3 regions of the Paenarthrobacter sp. CCNWLY172 genome follow, and region 3 is predicted to be linked to each of the others. Evidence: riboswitches for the same ligand, from Rfam matches in the RefSeq annotation. Region 3 holds a riboswitch; each other region holds the start of a gene.
What was found. Region 3 has a riboswitch for thiamine pyrophosphate ahead of thiO (glycine oxidase ThiO). Riboswitches for the same ligand answer to the same signal wherever they lie in the genome.

Region 1 (4,914 bases), on a different contig from region 3:
CGATGCTGGTGATCTTGATCTTGGTCAGTTCCTGACGGTGACCCTGACGCTTCCGGTAGCCGGTCTTGTTCTTGAACTTCTGGATGACGATCTTCGGACCACGGAGGTCTTCGAGGATCTCAGCCGTCACCTTGACGTTGGCCAGTTCCGCAGCTGCGGAGGTGACCTTATCGCCGTCAACCAGGAGCAAGGCGGGCAGCTCAAGCGTGCTGCCGGCTCCACCGGGGACGCGGTTAAGCGTTACGTAGTCTCCAACGGAAACTTTTTCTTGGCGGCCGCCTGCGCGGACAATCGCGTACACCACTTGGGTACTCACTTCTCTCGACGTTTATAACTAAATTTGCGTGCGGAACCTGGAACCGAAATCAGGCTTGGTTCGCGCTGTGCCTCAACGCCGTGGACTTCTGATCGAAGTCCGCGAGTCATCCCTTGAACAATTCCAAGGGGCATAACCCAAGTGTTGGCGTAAGCACCGAAGATCAAGATTACGCTAGTTTGACCCTCGGCTGCAAATGAGGCCGGGTCCGGAGGCTACCACGTGACTTGCATCACCAGTTGTAACGGACTCTCCCGGCACCGTGCCCATACAGCCTACAGGGTTTGGGGCGATTAACGTGATTTGACCCGCGACGCGCTGGGGCGGTTAGAAACCCGGAGATAAAAAGTCCGGGCAGGAACGGTCAGGCGAACAGCCGGGGAGCGTCGAAGAATGCAGTTTCGTAGCGGCAGGACTGGGCAAAAGCCTCCACCATTGATGCCCGCTCCCCCTCGGAAGCTGCCGCTGCAGCGGCGTCCGTGAAATTGATCGCATTCCTGGTGGCTGCAGCAAACTCTTCATCGGCGTAAGTCCTGAGCCAGTCCGCGTAGGGATGCGCCGCCGGGGATCCCGCCTCCACGAACGATGCATGGAGCCGCTGGCCCACCTCTGCGTAGAGCCAGTAGCACGGCAGGATGGCCGCCAGCACCACGGAGTAGCTGCCGGTGGCCGAGGACGCCAGCAGGTGGTCCACGTAGGACTTCGTGACGGGTCCGGTCACCGAGGATGCCTCTCGGGTGCTGAGCCAGTTCCTGTGCAGTTCCGATTCGACCTCAAGGCACTGCTGTGACGCTTTGGCCCAGAACAGTTGCTCCTCCTCCGTGGGGGCAAGGGCGCCCGCACGCGCCAGGACCCTGGAATACCCGTTGAGGTAGAGGGCATCCTGCGCGAGGTAGTAATTGAACGCAGCCTCCGGGAGGTCGCCCGATTGCAGGCCGTCAATAAAGCTGAGCTTGTAGATTGCCTCGAGCTCCGGAGCAGCTTCCTTCCACAGCGCCGCGGCGAATTGCCCCGGCCTCAGGACCTGATGGTGGTGGAAATGGTGGACCGGCCCGTTTCCCTGGCCTACGTCGAGGCTGTCCGAATGCAGCAGCGCCTGAAGCAACCACGGCTTGACTTCGCGCAGGGAAGCTTCCCAATCGCCGGTGCGGGCCTGGACCGTGGCCAGAGCCGACGACAACGAACAGCCCGTGCCGTGGCTGTTCTTCGTTTCCACGCGGGGTCCGGCTACCTCGATGACGTCCTGCCGCAGGAGGCCGCTGGTGTTAACCAGGGCATCCGGGCATTCCGCCCCTGCCAGGTGTCCGCCCTTCACCAGGACCGTGGTGCCGCACTCAGCAGCCAGTCGCTTGCCCTGGTTCAACGCCGAATCCCAGTCAGCAGCTTCAGGCTCCCCCAACAGCATGGCAAGCTCCGGGAGGTTCGGGGTAATAAGGTCCGCCAACGGCAGCAGAGCGCGCAGGGCCTGCTCGGCAGACCCCCGCAGGAGGCGGTCGCCGCTGGTGGCCACCATCACCGGGTCAAGGACCACGACGCCGGGACGCACCGACTCAAGCCAGCTGCGGACCTCATCGATCACCGCAGCGTCACCCAGCATGCCGATCTTGACGGCATCGATGGCGATGTCCGTGCTGATGGACTCCAACTGCTGTCGCAGGAACTCCACCGGAGGAACATGGACAGCACTGACGCCCAGCGTGTTTTGGGCCGTCAACGCGGTGATCGCCGCCATGCCGTAGCCGCCCTGCGCAGCAATGCTCTTCAGGTCAGCCTGGATACCGGCACCGCCGGAGGGGTCCGAGCCCGCGATACTCAGTACGCGGGGCGTTTCCCGGCCGCAAACAGCCAGAGGGTACACAGAAGAATACGACGATGACGTCATGGGGACATCCCTTCGCCGGTGCTAACCGGACAGGTTCAACGGGTCTGGATCTCAGCCGGGCCCTATGCCCGGCACCCCGTGTCAATCCCCAGCGTAGCCGGGAAGCAGCACGGCCCGGGAACTGCACTCCGCAGAAGACCGGTTATGACCGCTGTGAGCAGACAGCAAAGGGCCCCGCAGTACCCGCCTGTGGCGGTTACTGCGGGGCCCTTGCGGATCGGGTCCTAGAGCTCCGAAGCGGGAACACCAACCCCAAGGATGATGGGTTCCTCGGACGCTGCCTTCTTGGCAGGCTCCGCCGGTGCTTTGGCCTGGTGTGCAGTTCCACGCGCTGCGGTAGCAGTTACCTCGTGGTGCTCAACGCTGGTCTCGTTGGCTGCACCCTGGGCGCGGCTCGCACTGCGGTTGCGGCGCCCCCGGCGGGACTTCGACGCCGAAGCAGCTTCAGGGTCCTCGTCCACGGGCCCCGCCACGGCGGCTGCAGGTGCAGCGGCTGCCTTGGAAGGAACCACGGTTTCGGGCTTCGCCTCGGGTGCTGCGCCAAGGTGGGAGAACGCTTCGGCCAGGAGATCCAGGCTCATGGCAGGCTTGGCGGCAGGCGGTTCCTCGTGGTGTTCCCCGAAAGGCAAGGCCACTTCTTCGCCGCCGAATCGCAGAACCGGTGTGGACCGTGTGTCACGAACCGATGCTTCCCGGTCTGATTCGGGGTCGGAGTGCTCTCCAGCCTCCGGCTGTGATGCGGCAGGCGCCTGGTGCTGGCCGGCCGCCCGTGCCTGCTCTTCTGCACGGTGAACTTCGTCATCGTGGAGGTGGGCAGCGTGGGCGGCAGCAGCGATCGTCGCCAGCGCAGCGCGGGTTGCCTCTGCCTTGGCCTGCTTGGCAGGATCCTGCGGCTCGGAAGCCGCGGGAGGTGCGGCAGGGGCGGAAGCAGTGCTGTGGACCTGCGCGGGAGCCTCGGCGACAGCCTGTCCCCCGCCCTTGCCACGGCGGCGCTTGCGTTCTGTTCGGGCTGTGGGTTGCTGCGCCTCAGTGTGGGGGCGGTGGTGCTCGGCAGCCACAACGTTGGCGCGACGGTGCTCCACCGGTTCATCGTGGGTGACCACGCCGCGGCCTGCACAGTGCTCGCACTGCTCACCGAAGACCTCAAGGAGGCCGGTACCCATGCGCTTGCGGGTCATCTGGACAAGGCCCAGTGACGTCACTTCAGCCACTTGGTGCTTGGTGCGGTCGCGGCCAAGGCACTCAACCATACGGCGGAGGACGAGGTCGCGGTTGGACTCAAGGACCATGTCGATGAAGTCGATGACAATGATGCCGCCGATGTCACGCAGGCGAAGCTGGCGAACTACTTCCTCAGCAGCTTCGAGGTTGTTCTTGGTGACGGTTTCTTCAAGGTTTCCACCGCTGCCGGTGAACTTACCGGTATTGACGTCCACCACGGTCATGGCTTCGGTGCGGTCGATGACCAGCGAACCACCGGATGGGAGGAAGACCTTGCGTTCCAGTGCCTTGTGGATCTGCTCGTCAATGCGCCAGGCACCGAAGATGTCCTGGTCCTTGGTCCACTTCTCGAGGCGGCCCACAAGGTCGGGGGCAACGTAGGTTACGTAAGCCTCAATGGTGTCCCAGGCGTCGTCGCCGGAAACGATCAGTTTGGAGAAGTCTTCATTGAAGACGTCACGGACCACCTTGATGGTCAGGTCGGGTTCGCCGTAGAGCAGTTCCGGTGCCAGGACCTTGGTGGAGGAGGCCTGGCCTTCGATGCCTTCCCACTGGGCGCGCAGGCGGTTGATGTCATGCGTCAGTTCTTCTTCCGACGCACCTTCAGCAGCCGTGCGGACAATGACGCCGGCGTTTTCCGGCAAACGGTCCTTCAGGATGCGCTTGAGGCGGTTGCGTTCGACGTCGGGCAGCTTGCGTGAAATGCCGGTCATGGAACCACCGGGCACGTACACCAGGTAGCGGCCGGGCAGGGAGATCTGGCTTGTCAGGCGGGCACCCTTGTGGCCTACAGGGTCCTTGGTGACCTGGACCAGAACGGAATCGCCGGACTTCAGCGCATTCTCGATCCGGCGCGGCTGGCCTTCGAGGTTGACCGCGTCCCAGTTCACTTCACCGGCGTACAACACGGCGTTGCGGCCGCGTCCGATATCCACGAAGGCAGCTTCCATGGACGGCAGGACGTTCTGGACCTTGCCCAGGTAAACGTTGCCGATCAGGGAGTCCTGCTGGGTCTTGGAGACAAAATGCTCGGCAAGCACGCCGTCTTCCAGGACGCCGATCTGAATTCTGTCGTCGCGCTGGCGGACAATCATCTGGCGGTCCACTGATTCGCGGCGGGCCAGGAATTCGGCCTCGGTGATGACCTGGCGGCGGCGTCCGGTCTCGCGGGATTCACGGCGGCGCTGCTTCTTGGCCTCAAGCCTGGTGGAGCCCTTGACGCTGGTCACGCGATTCGAGGGAGCAGTTTCCGTGATGGGGCGGGGAGCGCGGACGCGGGTGACTGTGTTGGGCGGATCGTCGTCCGAGCCGCCGGTCAGTTCAAGGTCCTGGTCGCCACGGCGGCGACGACGACGGCGACGCGAGGTCACCCCTTCGTCGGAGGCTTCAGCAGCGGGAGTTTCCTCATCGTCAGACTCGGCGCCCTCTCCGGCTTCACTTTCTTCGCGTTCGGTCCCGCGGCGGCCACGGCGGCCACGGCTACGGCGGCGGCGAC
Region 2 (4,914 bases), 360 kb from region 3:
CCTGCCATCCCACTGCCAGAGTTCACGCGGCTTGTCGTAGTAGAGCTCAATGCCATTGCCTTCAGGATCGGTAAAGTAGAACGCTTCGCTGACCAGATGGTCGGCACTGCCCGCGAAAGCTCGGGGCTCGTACTCGGCGGCGGTAGCAATGGTGGCGGCCAATGAAGGCTGGTCGTCGAACAGAATGGCCGTGTGAAACAGGCCAGCCTCCCCACGGCCTGGAATCTGGAGACCGGACGCCGGGGCAAGATGCACCACGGGCTTTCCGAGCCGCCCCAGGTAGAGCCCGCCATCCTGCTCGGCCACGACGTCAAGGCCAAGGGCACGCTGATAGTAGTCGCTCATGACAGCCATGTCGCCGACCTTGAGCATGACGGTGCCCATGGTCAGTTCGGCAGGCAGAAGATCCTGGCTGAGTGGTGTGGTCATGTGACGCTCCCGGGTTCGAGGTGCCGCTCATCAGCACCTTTCTACTTCTCTAAATTAGTTGAAGCTTCAATTTATTCCTAACGGACCAGTGAACCGCCCAGCACGATGTGTTTGAGGCTGGAAACAGTTTCCAGCTCGATCCTGGGATCCTCGGAGCACAACACGACGTCGGCACCCGCCCCTTCGCTGATGCCCTCGGCCCCCAGCCACTCCCGGGCACGCCACGCCGCGGCGTCCAGGACCGCGGCCGGCGGCAGGCCGGCGTCGTGCAGTTCCTTCATTTCGTCTGCGATCCTGCCGTGCTTGATCACGCTGCCGGCGTCTGTGCCCGCATAAATGGCCACGCCTGACTCAAAGGCCTCCAACACCCGCTCGCGCCGACGCTCCCAAAGCCGCACCATGTGGTCCGCATAGTCAGGAAACTTTGGGGCAGCCTGGGCAGCAATGTCCGGGAAAGTCGCAATGTTGACCAAGGTGGGAACGATCGGCACGGACTGCTCCACCAAGCGCGGAATGTGTCGCGACAGCAGGCCCGTGGCATGTTCGATGCAGTCGATGCCTGCATCGAGCATGTCGTCCACTGTGTCCTCGGCAAAGCAGTGGGCCGTCACCCGGGCACCTTCATCGTGGGCGGCAGCGATGGCATCCTTGACGATTTTGGCGGGGAAAGAGGCAGCGAGGTCACCCACGCCACGGTCGATCCAGTCCCCCACCAACTTGACCCACCCGTCTCCATCCCGCGCTGCCTTCCGGACGGTCTCCACGAGTTGGCCGGGTTCGACTTCATGCCCCAAACCGCGGAGGTACCGCCGGCTCCGGGCAATGTGCCTACCTGCCCGGATCAACCGGGGAACGTCCGCACGTTGCTGGACCCAACGGGTGTCACTTGGTGATCCGGCATCCCGTATCAGCAGAGTCCCGGCGTCGAGGTCAGCGTGGGCCTGCGCAAGGGTGGTCCGCTCGTCAACGGCGCCACCCACACCCAAACCGATGTGGCAGTGGGCATCAACGAAACCCGGGAGGACCCAGCCATCCAACACCAGGTCCGGTGTGGCCGTGGGGCGTTCGAACGTCAGGACTCCGTCAACAGACCACATCCCTTGGCGCTCTTCGTCCGCCGAGACAAGCACAGATCCGCTGAATTCGATGATGGTGGCCATATCAAAAGCCTAGTCCGCAGCGGCGTCCTGGACGCTGGTTCGTTCATGTGACTGGGTGCCCGTTGTGAGCTGTGGTAGCTTCATCTACGACCACACGGGGGCCCCTGCAGGGGCTGAGATCGGACTGATGCAGTCTGCGACCGTTGAACCTGTCCGGGTAATGCCGGCGAAGGAAGTGAGTAATCCTTTGAGCACCACAAAAACACAGCACAGCCCTGCCCAAAACCGGTCCGGCTCCAGCGCAAGGACGCCGGAATCTGTGACCCAGTCGCTGACATCCCATTCATTGGCCTACCTGGAGGACCCCGACCACGGGATCCGGGTGCCCGTCACCGAGATCGCCTTGGAACCGTCTCCCAACGGCACAGCCAACCCGGCGTTCCAGGTGTACCGCACTGCGGGCCCCGGCAGTGATCCCGTTGTGGGACTTGAGCCTTTCCGCGCTCCATGGATCGAAGCCCGCGGTGACACCGTGGCTTACCGCGGACGGGAGCGAAACCTGCTGGACGACGGCAAGTCAGCGGTGCGGCGCGGGGAAGCATCAGCAGAGTGGAAGGGCACCCAACCGGTGCCCCGCCGCGCCGTCGAAGGTAAAACCGTCACGCAGATGCACTACGCCAAGCAGGGCACGGTGACTCCCGAGATGCAGTTCGTCGCGTTGCGGGAAAACTGTGACGTTGAGCTGGTCCGCAGCGAAGTTGCCGCAGGACGGGCGATCATTCCGAACAACATCAACCACCCCGAGTCAGAACCGATGATCATCGGCAAAGCCTTCCTGGTGAAAATTAACGCCAACATCGGCAACTCAGCAGTGACGAGCTCCATCGCGGAAGAGGTGGACAAGCTGCAGTGGGCCACTCAATGGGGTGCCGATACCGTCATGGATCTCTCCACTGGGGACGACATCCACACCACCCGGGAGTGGATCATCCGCAACTCCCCGGTCCCGATCGGGACGGTCCCCATCTACCAGGCGCTGGAGAAAGTCAACGGCGAGGCGAACAAGCTGACGTGGGAGATTTTCCGGGACACTGTGATCGAGCAATGTGAGCAGGGCGTGGACTACATGACCATCCACGCCGGCGTGCTCCTGCGCTATGTGCCGTTGACCGCCAACCGGGTCACGGGAATTGTCTCCCGTGGCGGGTCGATCATGGCGGGTTGGTGCCTGGCGCACCACCAGGAGAACTTCCTCTACACGCACTTTGACGAGCTCTGCGAAATCTTCGCCCAGTACGACGTCGCCTTCTCCCTGGGCGACGGCCTGCGCCCGGGTGCAACCGCCGATGCCAATGACGCAGCCCAGTTCGCCGAATTGGATACCCTCGCCGAGCTGACACAGCGGGCGTGGGAGTTCGATGTGCAGGTGATGGTGGAAGGACCTGGCCACGTGCCGTTCCACCTGGTCCGGGAAAATGTGGAACGCCAGCAGGAACTGTGCAAGGGAGCCCCTTTCTACACCCTTGGGCCCTTGGTCACGGATGTCGCTCCTGGTTATGACCACATCACCTCAGCCATCGGCGCCACCGAGATTGCCAGGTACGGCACCGCCATGCTGTGTTACGTGACCCCCAAGGAACATTTGGGCCTTCCCAATAAGGACGACGTCAAGACCGGTGTCATCACGTACAAGATCGCAGCCCACGCCGCCGACCTGGCCAAGGGCCATCCCGGGGCCCACGAGCGGGACGATGCCTTGTCCAAGGCCAGATTCGAGTTCCGTTGGCGTGACCAGTTTGCCCTCTCCTTGGACCCCGTCACAGCAGAAGCCTTCCACGACGAAACGCTGCCGGCGGAACCGGCCAAGACCGCCCATTTCTGTTCCATGTGCGGCCCCAAGTTCTGTTCGATGCGCATCAGCCAGGACATCCGTGACGAATACGGATCAGAAGAGGCGCAGACAGCCATTGCGGAAATGTACAGCGGCATGCGCGGAAAGAGCCAGGAATTCCTGGCATCTGGCGGAAAGGTCTATTTGCCGGAACTGCAGGTACCCGGCAGCCCGGACACATTTGAGGCCGGCTCAGGAAGCCTGAACTGACATGGCCCGTCCGACGTCACCAACAAACGATCGGATGATGTGATCCCCGTCCACTGAATCCTGGGGCCGGTGCCCTCCCGCAGCAACACGGCGGAGGGCTCCGGTTTCCTGGAGGTAACCGGCAATTTCCTCATACAGGGGTTCCCAGCCACCCGTGAGGACCAACGTGGGGACACCGGGCACGATGTGCAGCGGGGCCTCCCAAGGCGGGGCCTGGAGCCTGAGCCTGCGGGCTGAACGGCGCGCTTCGGGAGTATCCAGTCCCCCCGTTTCGGCAGAAAACGCCCGGCGGTAGTACTCACGTTGGTAGTCGGCGTCGTTGAGCTGGCTCCGTACATCGAACAGGGGTTCCATAAGGGCCCGATGGGAGGCTGTGGCCGGAAGCTCGGCTGTCAGGGACAAACAAGCAGGCTCAACCAAGCTCAGCGAGTGCACCAGGTCCGGACGTTCTATGGCAGCCAGCATGGCGGAGATGGCACCTTGCTCGTGCGCTACGACGTGGCCGCCACCCGTATCCGCCAGGGAATTGATGACAATGGCAACGTCCGCGGCAACGCTCGATCCCACGGGTTCTGCTGCAACGTCAAAGCCATGCCGGCGCAGGAACAGCGCGTCATAAGCGAGGGCCATGCCGTGCTGTTTCGGCCATGCCGCAGCACCAAAGCTGCCCAGGCCGTGAACGAAGACTACGCGCTGCTTATGCATTGGTTCAGCCTATTCCACGGCCCTGACATCCCAACTGCGACGCGGTGGGGATGTCAGCCGCGGCCTATTTGCCGAGGAACTTATCGAAGCCCTTGGGAAGGTTGAGCGATGAGGGATCGAACTCTGCCGCGCCTTGGCCGAAAGCGGCACCCGACGGTGCTGCCGAGGCTGCGTTCGCCCGCTTGGCTTCGGCATCGCGCAGTTCCTGTGCTGCTTTGGCAGGGTTGCCTGAACGCGCCTTCTTCTTGGGCGCATTCTTGCCGCCCTTGCGGCCTCCGCCGGGGCCACCAAGGCCAGGCATCCCGGGCATCCCCGGCATGCCGCCGCCCTGCGCAAGTTTCTTCATCATCTTCTGGGCCTGGGCGAAGCGCTCCAGCAGGCCATTGACCTCGGACACGTGGACGCCTGAACCCTTGGCGATACGGGCGCGGCGTGAGCCGTTGATGATCTTGGGAGCGACGCGTTCGTGCGGCGTCATGGACCGGACGATTGCTTCGACGCGGTCGATCTCCTTTTCATCGAAGTTCTCCAGCTGCTGACGGATGTTTTGCGCACCCGGCATCATCATGAGCATCTTCT
Region 3 (4,914 bases):
CCAGCAGGAGGAACCCGCCGTTGAGCGGCTTCATGTAAGCCATCTCCGGGATTTCGGTAGCGTATCCGGAGTTAAGGACGGTGACCTTAACGGTGTTGCCCTCGGACACCGTGACCTCGAAAGCGTTGCCATCGGTGGCAGTGCCTTGGGAAGGGGCAGTGGCCTCCTGTGAAGCTGACGGTGCGGCAGGGACAGGCGTGGCCTGTCCCTGGACCGCGGCAGCCACCAGCGTCAAAGACAACACCGTGGACACGATCCCAACAACCAGGCCGGCGAACCAGACAACGAGCGTGATGATCCAGGCCTTCTTCTTGTTTTCCGGATAACCCTGCAGCGGGCGGCCTTCCTTATCCCGTGCGTTGCCGGTCAGCGTGATGATGAGGTCCACGATGGACCAGATGCCGAGTCCGCCCGCAGTGAGCAGTTTGGCAATGCCGGTCCCGATCTTTCCCAAGTAAAAGCGGTCAACACCGAGGCCACCAAGGAGCAAGGAGAGGATCCACGTGACCATGAAGGACTTGGCCGGAGTACCCGTGCCGGGAACACCATAAGGGCTGGAATCCGGGCCGGACTGGTACGTCTGGGGTCCGCCTTGGTACTGGGCGTCGAAAGCACCGGGTGCAGGGGGAACTGGTGGGGCACCGTTCCCGTTGTGGGGCGCGGGCGGGTAGCTCGGATTAGTCATTGATCATCCTTCGGGGGAGTGGGTGCGAGGAGGAGGACACGCGGCCTGCGGGCAGGCCAGACAGTCAACTCACTTCCAGTCAGCCTAGTGGGACCAACGCTGCTGAAGGCAATCTCCGCGGGCGGGGTGTGGAGAGCCGGGGATAGTCTTGGATTATGGGCACTTCGACGGACGTCGCACCTTCTGCCGGACAACTCGCCGCGGGACTCCTGGGCGCCATGGCCTACGGCGAGTTGTCGGCTTTCGGCCGGCTTTCGTTCGATTCCCGATACGCCCCCACACTCCATGACCGTTCAGTGCTGGCAAAAATTGCCGTCGGTGCGTACGGAAACTTCGCGCTGCTGAGCGATCGGCTCGCTGTAATGGGCCTCGATCCGGAGGAAGCCATGCTGCCGTTCCAGCGTTCCTTTGACCACTTCCATGAACGCACCAAGCCCGGGGACTGGTTCGAATCTGTGATGAAGGCATACGTCATCGACACCGTTTCCTCGGACTTCTACCGGGCTGTCGCCACTTTCCTCGATGGAACAACGCAGCAGTTCGTGGACCGGGTTGCCTCCCCCGACCAGGCAACCGAGGTACTTCGTGTCCTGCTGCGGCGGGCCTTGGCCGATGACCCACGACTGGCCTCACGGCTGGCGTTGTGGGGCCGCCGGCTGGTGGGGGAAGCGCTGACACAGGCGCAGAGGGTAGGGACTGAGCACCCACAGTTGGGGCCGGCACTAAAAAGTGGTGGCGATGCCCGCGCCGCAATTAAAAGACTGACAGGCGAGCTCGCCGGGCGTCATGCCCGCCGGATGACGGCGCTGGGCCTCACTGCCTAGCGGTATGACCGGGCTTATGCCTGAAAGGCTCCAACGGCCAGGCTCAAGCTGCGTCCAGCGCCTCCAGCGCCTCCAGCAGCGACTTGGCTGCCGTCGTCGGATCCGAAGCCTCGGTGATGGCGCGGACCACGACGATCCGGGTGGCTCCTGCGGCCCGCACCTGCTCTACGTTGCTGAGATCGATCCCTCCGATGGCGAACCATGGCAGGTTCACGGCGCCGTCGGTGGTCTCGACTGCACGCTTGCTCGCTTCTGCGGCATATGTGACCAAGTCCAGTCCCACGGCTTCGCGGCCGGGTTTGGTGGGTGTCGCCCAGACGGGTCCTACACAGAAATAGTCCAGGCCCCCCTGTCCCGGTGATGCCGCGATGGCGGCATTCACCTGCTCGGGGGAGTGGGTGGAAAGACCGATCGTGACGGACTCCGGAAGCAATGTCCGGGCCACCTTCAACGGGAGGTCCTTTTGCCCGATGTGGAACACCGGAGCCCCGGAAACACTGGCAACGTCGGCTCGATCGTTGACAGCCCACAGCCGTCCATGACGTTGCGCAACTCCCTGCAGGACCGCCAGCAACTCCAATTCCTCGGCAGCTTCGAGGGTCTTGTCGCGCAGCTGGATGATGTCCACACCGCCCTCGAACGCGGCGTCCACAAAGTCTTCAAAATCGCCTTGCCGTTTCCGTGCATCGGTGCACAGATACAAGCGGGCGGTGGCGAGGGCATCAGTCTGGGTCATGGAACCCAGAGTAGTTCCTCTAAACTGGGCACGTACTGCGGGAGCCGCGACGTTCGTCATATGACTGTCCGGCTGAGAGGGCTTAAGAGCCGACCGCTTGACCTGATCCGGCTAGTACCGGCGTAGGGAAGGAAACGCGCAATGGCAGTTCCCCGCCAAACCCCGCTCCAGGCCGACGTGGCCGTCATTGGCGGCGGCGTCATCGGGCTGGGCATCGCCCGCGAAGCGCGGCGACTTGGCCGCTCCGTGGTGGTGATCGACCCCGCACCGGCTTCGGGGGCTACGTTTGCTGCCGCCGGAATGCTTGCCCCCGTGAGCGAATTTCACTACCAGGAGGAAGATCTCCTGGAGTTGATGCTCGAATCGTCCCGGCTGTGGCCGTCTTTCGCGGCAAGCCTGCCCCGCGGAGGGGAAGACACCGGATACCGCACGACGCCGACACTTGCCGTGGGTGCCGATGCCGCGGACCGCAGGGCACTGGCAGACCTCCGTACGGTACAGCTTGCTGCGGGACTGGGGGTCGAGCCGTTGTCCCTGCGCGACGCCCGGGATCGCGAACCCCTCCTCAGCCCCCAAATTTCCAGTGCCTTCGACGTTCCCGCCGACCACCAGGTCGATCCCCGCAAGCTGGCGGCATGCCTGCTCTCGGGACTGGCACGCCACGCGGCCAGCGACTCCACGTGGGTTTCGGGCGCCGACGATGGGTTTGCCGTGACTTCCACGGCGCGCCGCTTGCTCTGGGACGGAGGGCGGGTCTCAGGAGTGGAACTCGAGTCCGGCGCCGCTGTCCACTCCACCGAAACGGTGGTCGCCAACGGACTGGGTGCGGCAGACCTGGAAGGGCTCCCCGACGGGCTCAGCCTTCCCCTGCGGCCGGTATATGGCGACATCCTCAGGCTTCGGGTGCCTGAACACCTCCGGCCCCTGCTCACCTCCACCGTCCGCGGGATGGTCCGTGGAGTGCCCGTCTACATCGTGCCCCGGGACGACGGCACTGTAGTCATCGGGGCCACCCAGCGCGAGGACGGACTGTCGGCAGCGTCCAACGCGGTCTCAGCCGGGGGCGTCTACCAGTTATTGCGGGACGCCCAGGCCCTGGTCCCCGCAGTGGCGGAACTTGAGCTGCTCGAAGTAACGGCCCGGGCCCGCCCCGGCACTCCGGACAACGCACCGCTGCTTGGACGGGTCGTTGGCCCCCGGGGGGATGTTGATGGTCTGGTGATCGCCACAGGATTCTTCCGGCATGGTGTCCTCCTGACGCCCGCGGCCGCACGGATCGTGGGCGGGCTGATCAACGGCACGTCGGACCCCCGGTGGGCATCATTTTCCCCTGACCGCTTCGCGGCCACTTCATCCACAGCGCGGGCGCTTACGCCGGCACACGCTCCCAGCAAGGAAACAGCATGAACATCAAACTCAACGGATCCGATCACGCCGTGCCGGAGGATGCTTCAGTCAGCACCCTGGTCACGGCCGTCACCGGCCGCGCCCTGGACCACCGCGGACAGGCAGCCGACGGTGGCAAGCTGGGCGTCGCCGTCGCCCGCAATTCCGAGGTGGTGCCACGCAGCCAATGGTCCGCAACGGCGCTCGCCGACGGGGATGAACTCGAACTTGTTACCGCAGTCCAAGGAGGCTGACATCATGACGACAGCAAACACAGAGGTCATTACTGACGCCTTGGTGATCGACGGCGTCCACTTCGGATCCCGCCTGATCATGGGGACGGGAGGTGCCCCGAGCCTGGACGGTCTGGGCGCTGCGCTCCTGGCGTCCGGGACTGAGCTCACCACAGTAGCCATGAGGCGCTACTCACCCGCTGAAACAGGATCCCTCTTCCAACTCCTGGTGGACCACGGAATCCGGGTGCTGCCCAACACCGCCGGTTGCTTTACTGCCAGAGACGCCGTGATGACCGCTGAACTGGCACGCGAGGCACTGGAAACCGACTGGGTGAAGCTGGAAGTCATCGCCGATGAACACACGCTCCTTCCAGACGCAGTGGAACTCGTCGAGGCAACGGAACAGCTGGTGAACCGTGGATTCAAAGTCTTCGCCTATACCAACGATGATCCCGTCCTGGCACTGCGCCTCGAAAACCTGGGTGCCACCGCAGTGATGCCCCTGGGCTCGCCGATCGGAACCGGTCTGGGGATCCTGAACCCGCACAACATTGAACTCATCGTGTCCCGGGCCTCAGTACCCGTGGTGCTCGATGCCGGAATAGGAACCGCCTCCGATGCTGCCCTCGCCATGGAATTGGGCTGCGACGCCGTGCTTCTGGCCACCGCTGTCACCCGGGCGCAGAACCCGGTGCAAATGGGTGAGGCCTTCAAGCACGCCGTGATCGCCGGTAGGCTGGCCAAGCAGGCAGGACGGATTCCGAGGCGTGAGCACGCTTTGGCGTCGTCGGCCATGGAGGGCCGGGCAGAGTTTCTCTAAGTGTCCGCCGGGTCTCCGGGAGAAGGAGCAGCAGTGGCAGGGAACCATGACCATCTGACCCAGGCGGATGTCGACGATGCCCTCCGGGAGCTACGCGACTGGAAGTACCAGGGCGGCCTGGTAACCGTCTATAAAACTCCGACGGCGGCCGAAGCGCTGGCCCTCATTGCAGCGATCGGAGAAATCGCCGAACACCAAAACCACCATCCGGATCTGGAATGGCGCTA

Region 1: linked by a shared signal. The riboswitch ahead of thiD (bifunctional hydroxymethylpyrimidine kinase/phosphomethylpyrimidine kinase) and the one ahead of thiO (glycine oxidase ThiO) in region 3 are both predicted to bind thiamine pyrophosphate.
Region 2: linked by a shared signal. The riboswitch ahead of thiC (phosphomethylpyrimidine synthase ThiC) and the one ahead of thiO (glycine oxidase ThiO) in region 3 are both predicted to bind thiamine pyrophosphate.

What each region holds. Positions count from the first base shown of each region.
Region 1 is NZ_JBBEGB010000014.1:20,744-25,657, forward strand. Features, by position in the region: gene rplU (50S ribosomal protein L21) at 1-304, opposite strand, end outside; gene thiD (bifunctional hydroxymethylpyrimidine kinase/phosphomethylpyrimidine kinase) at 681-2,198, opposite strand; TPP riboswitch at 2,189-2,287, opposite strand; gene WBN73_RS18435 (Rne/Rng family ribonuclease) at 2,423-4,914, opposite strand, start outside.
Region 2 is NZ_JBBEGB010000003.1:385,570-390,483, reverse strand. Features, by position in the region: gene WBN73_RS06600 (VOC family protein) at 1-429, opposite strand, end outside; gene WBN73_RS06595 (amidohydrolase family protein) at 507-1,589, opposite strand; TPP riboswitch at 1,674-1,781, shown strand; gene thiC (phosphomethylpyrimidine synthase ThiC) at 1,777-3,630, shown strand; gene WBN73_RS06585 (alpha/beta hydrolase) at 3,613-4,335, opposite strand; gene ffh (signal recognition particle protein) at 4,400-4,914, opposite strand, start outside.
Region 3 is NZ_JBBEGB010000003.1:27,164-32,077, forward strand. Features, by position in the region: gene WBN73_RS04990 (TM2 domain-containing protein) at 1-685, opposite strand, end outside; gene WBN73_RS04995 (ferritin-like fold-containing protein) at 841-1,509, shown strand; gene thiE (thiamine phosphate synthase) at 1,553-2,245, opposite strand; TPP riboswitch at 2,273-2,391, shown strand; gene thiO (glycine oxidase ThiO) at 2,387-3,652, shown strand; gene thiS (sulfur carrier protein ThiS) at 3,649-3,885, shown strand; gene WBN73_RS05015 (thiazole synthase) at 3,890-4,687, shown strand; gene WBN73_RS05020 (4a-hydroxytetrahydrobiopterin dehydratase) at 4,721-4,914, shown strand, end outside.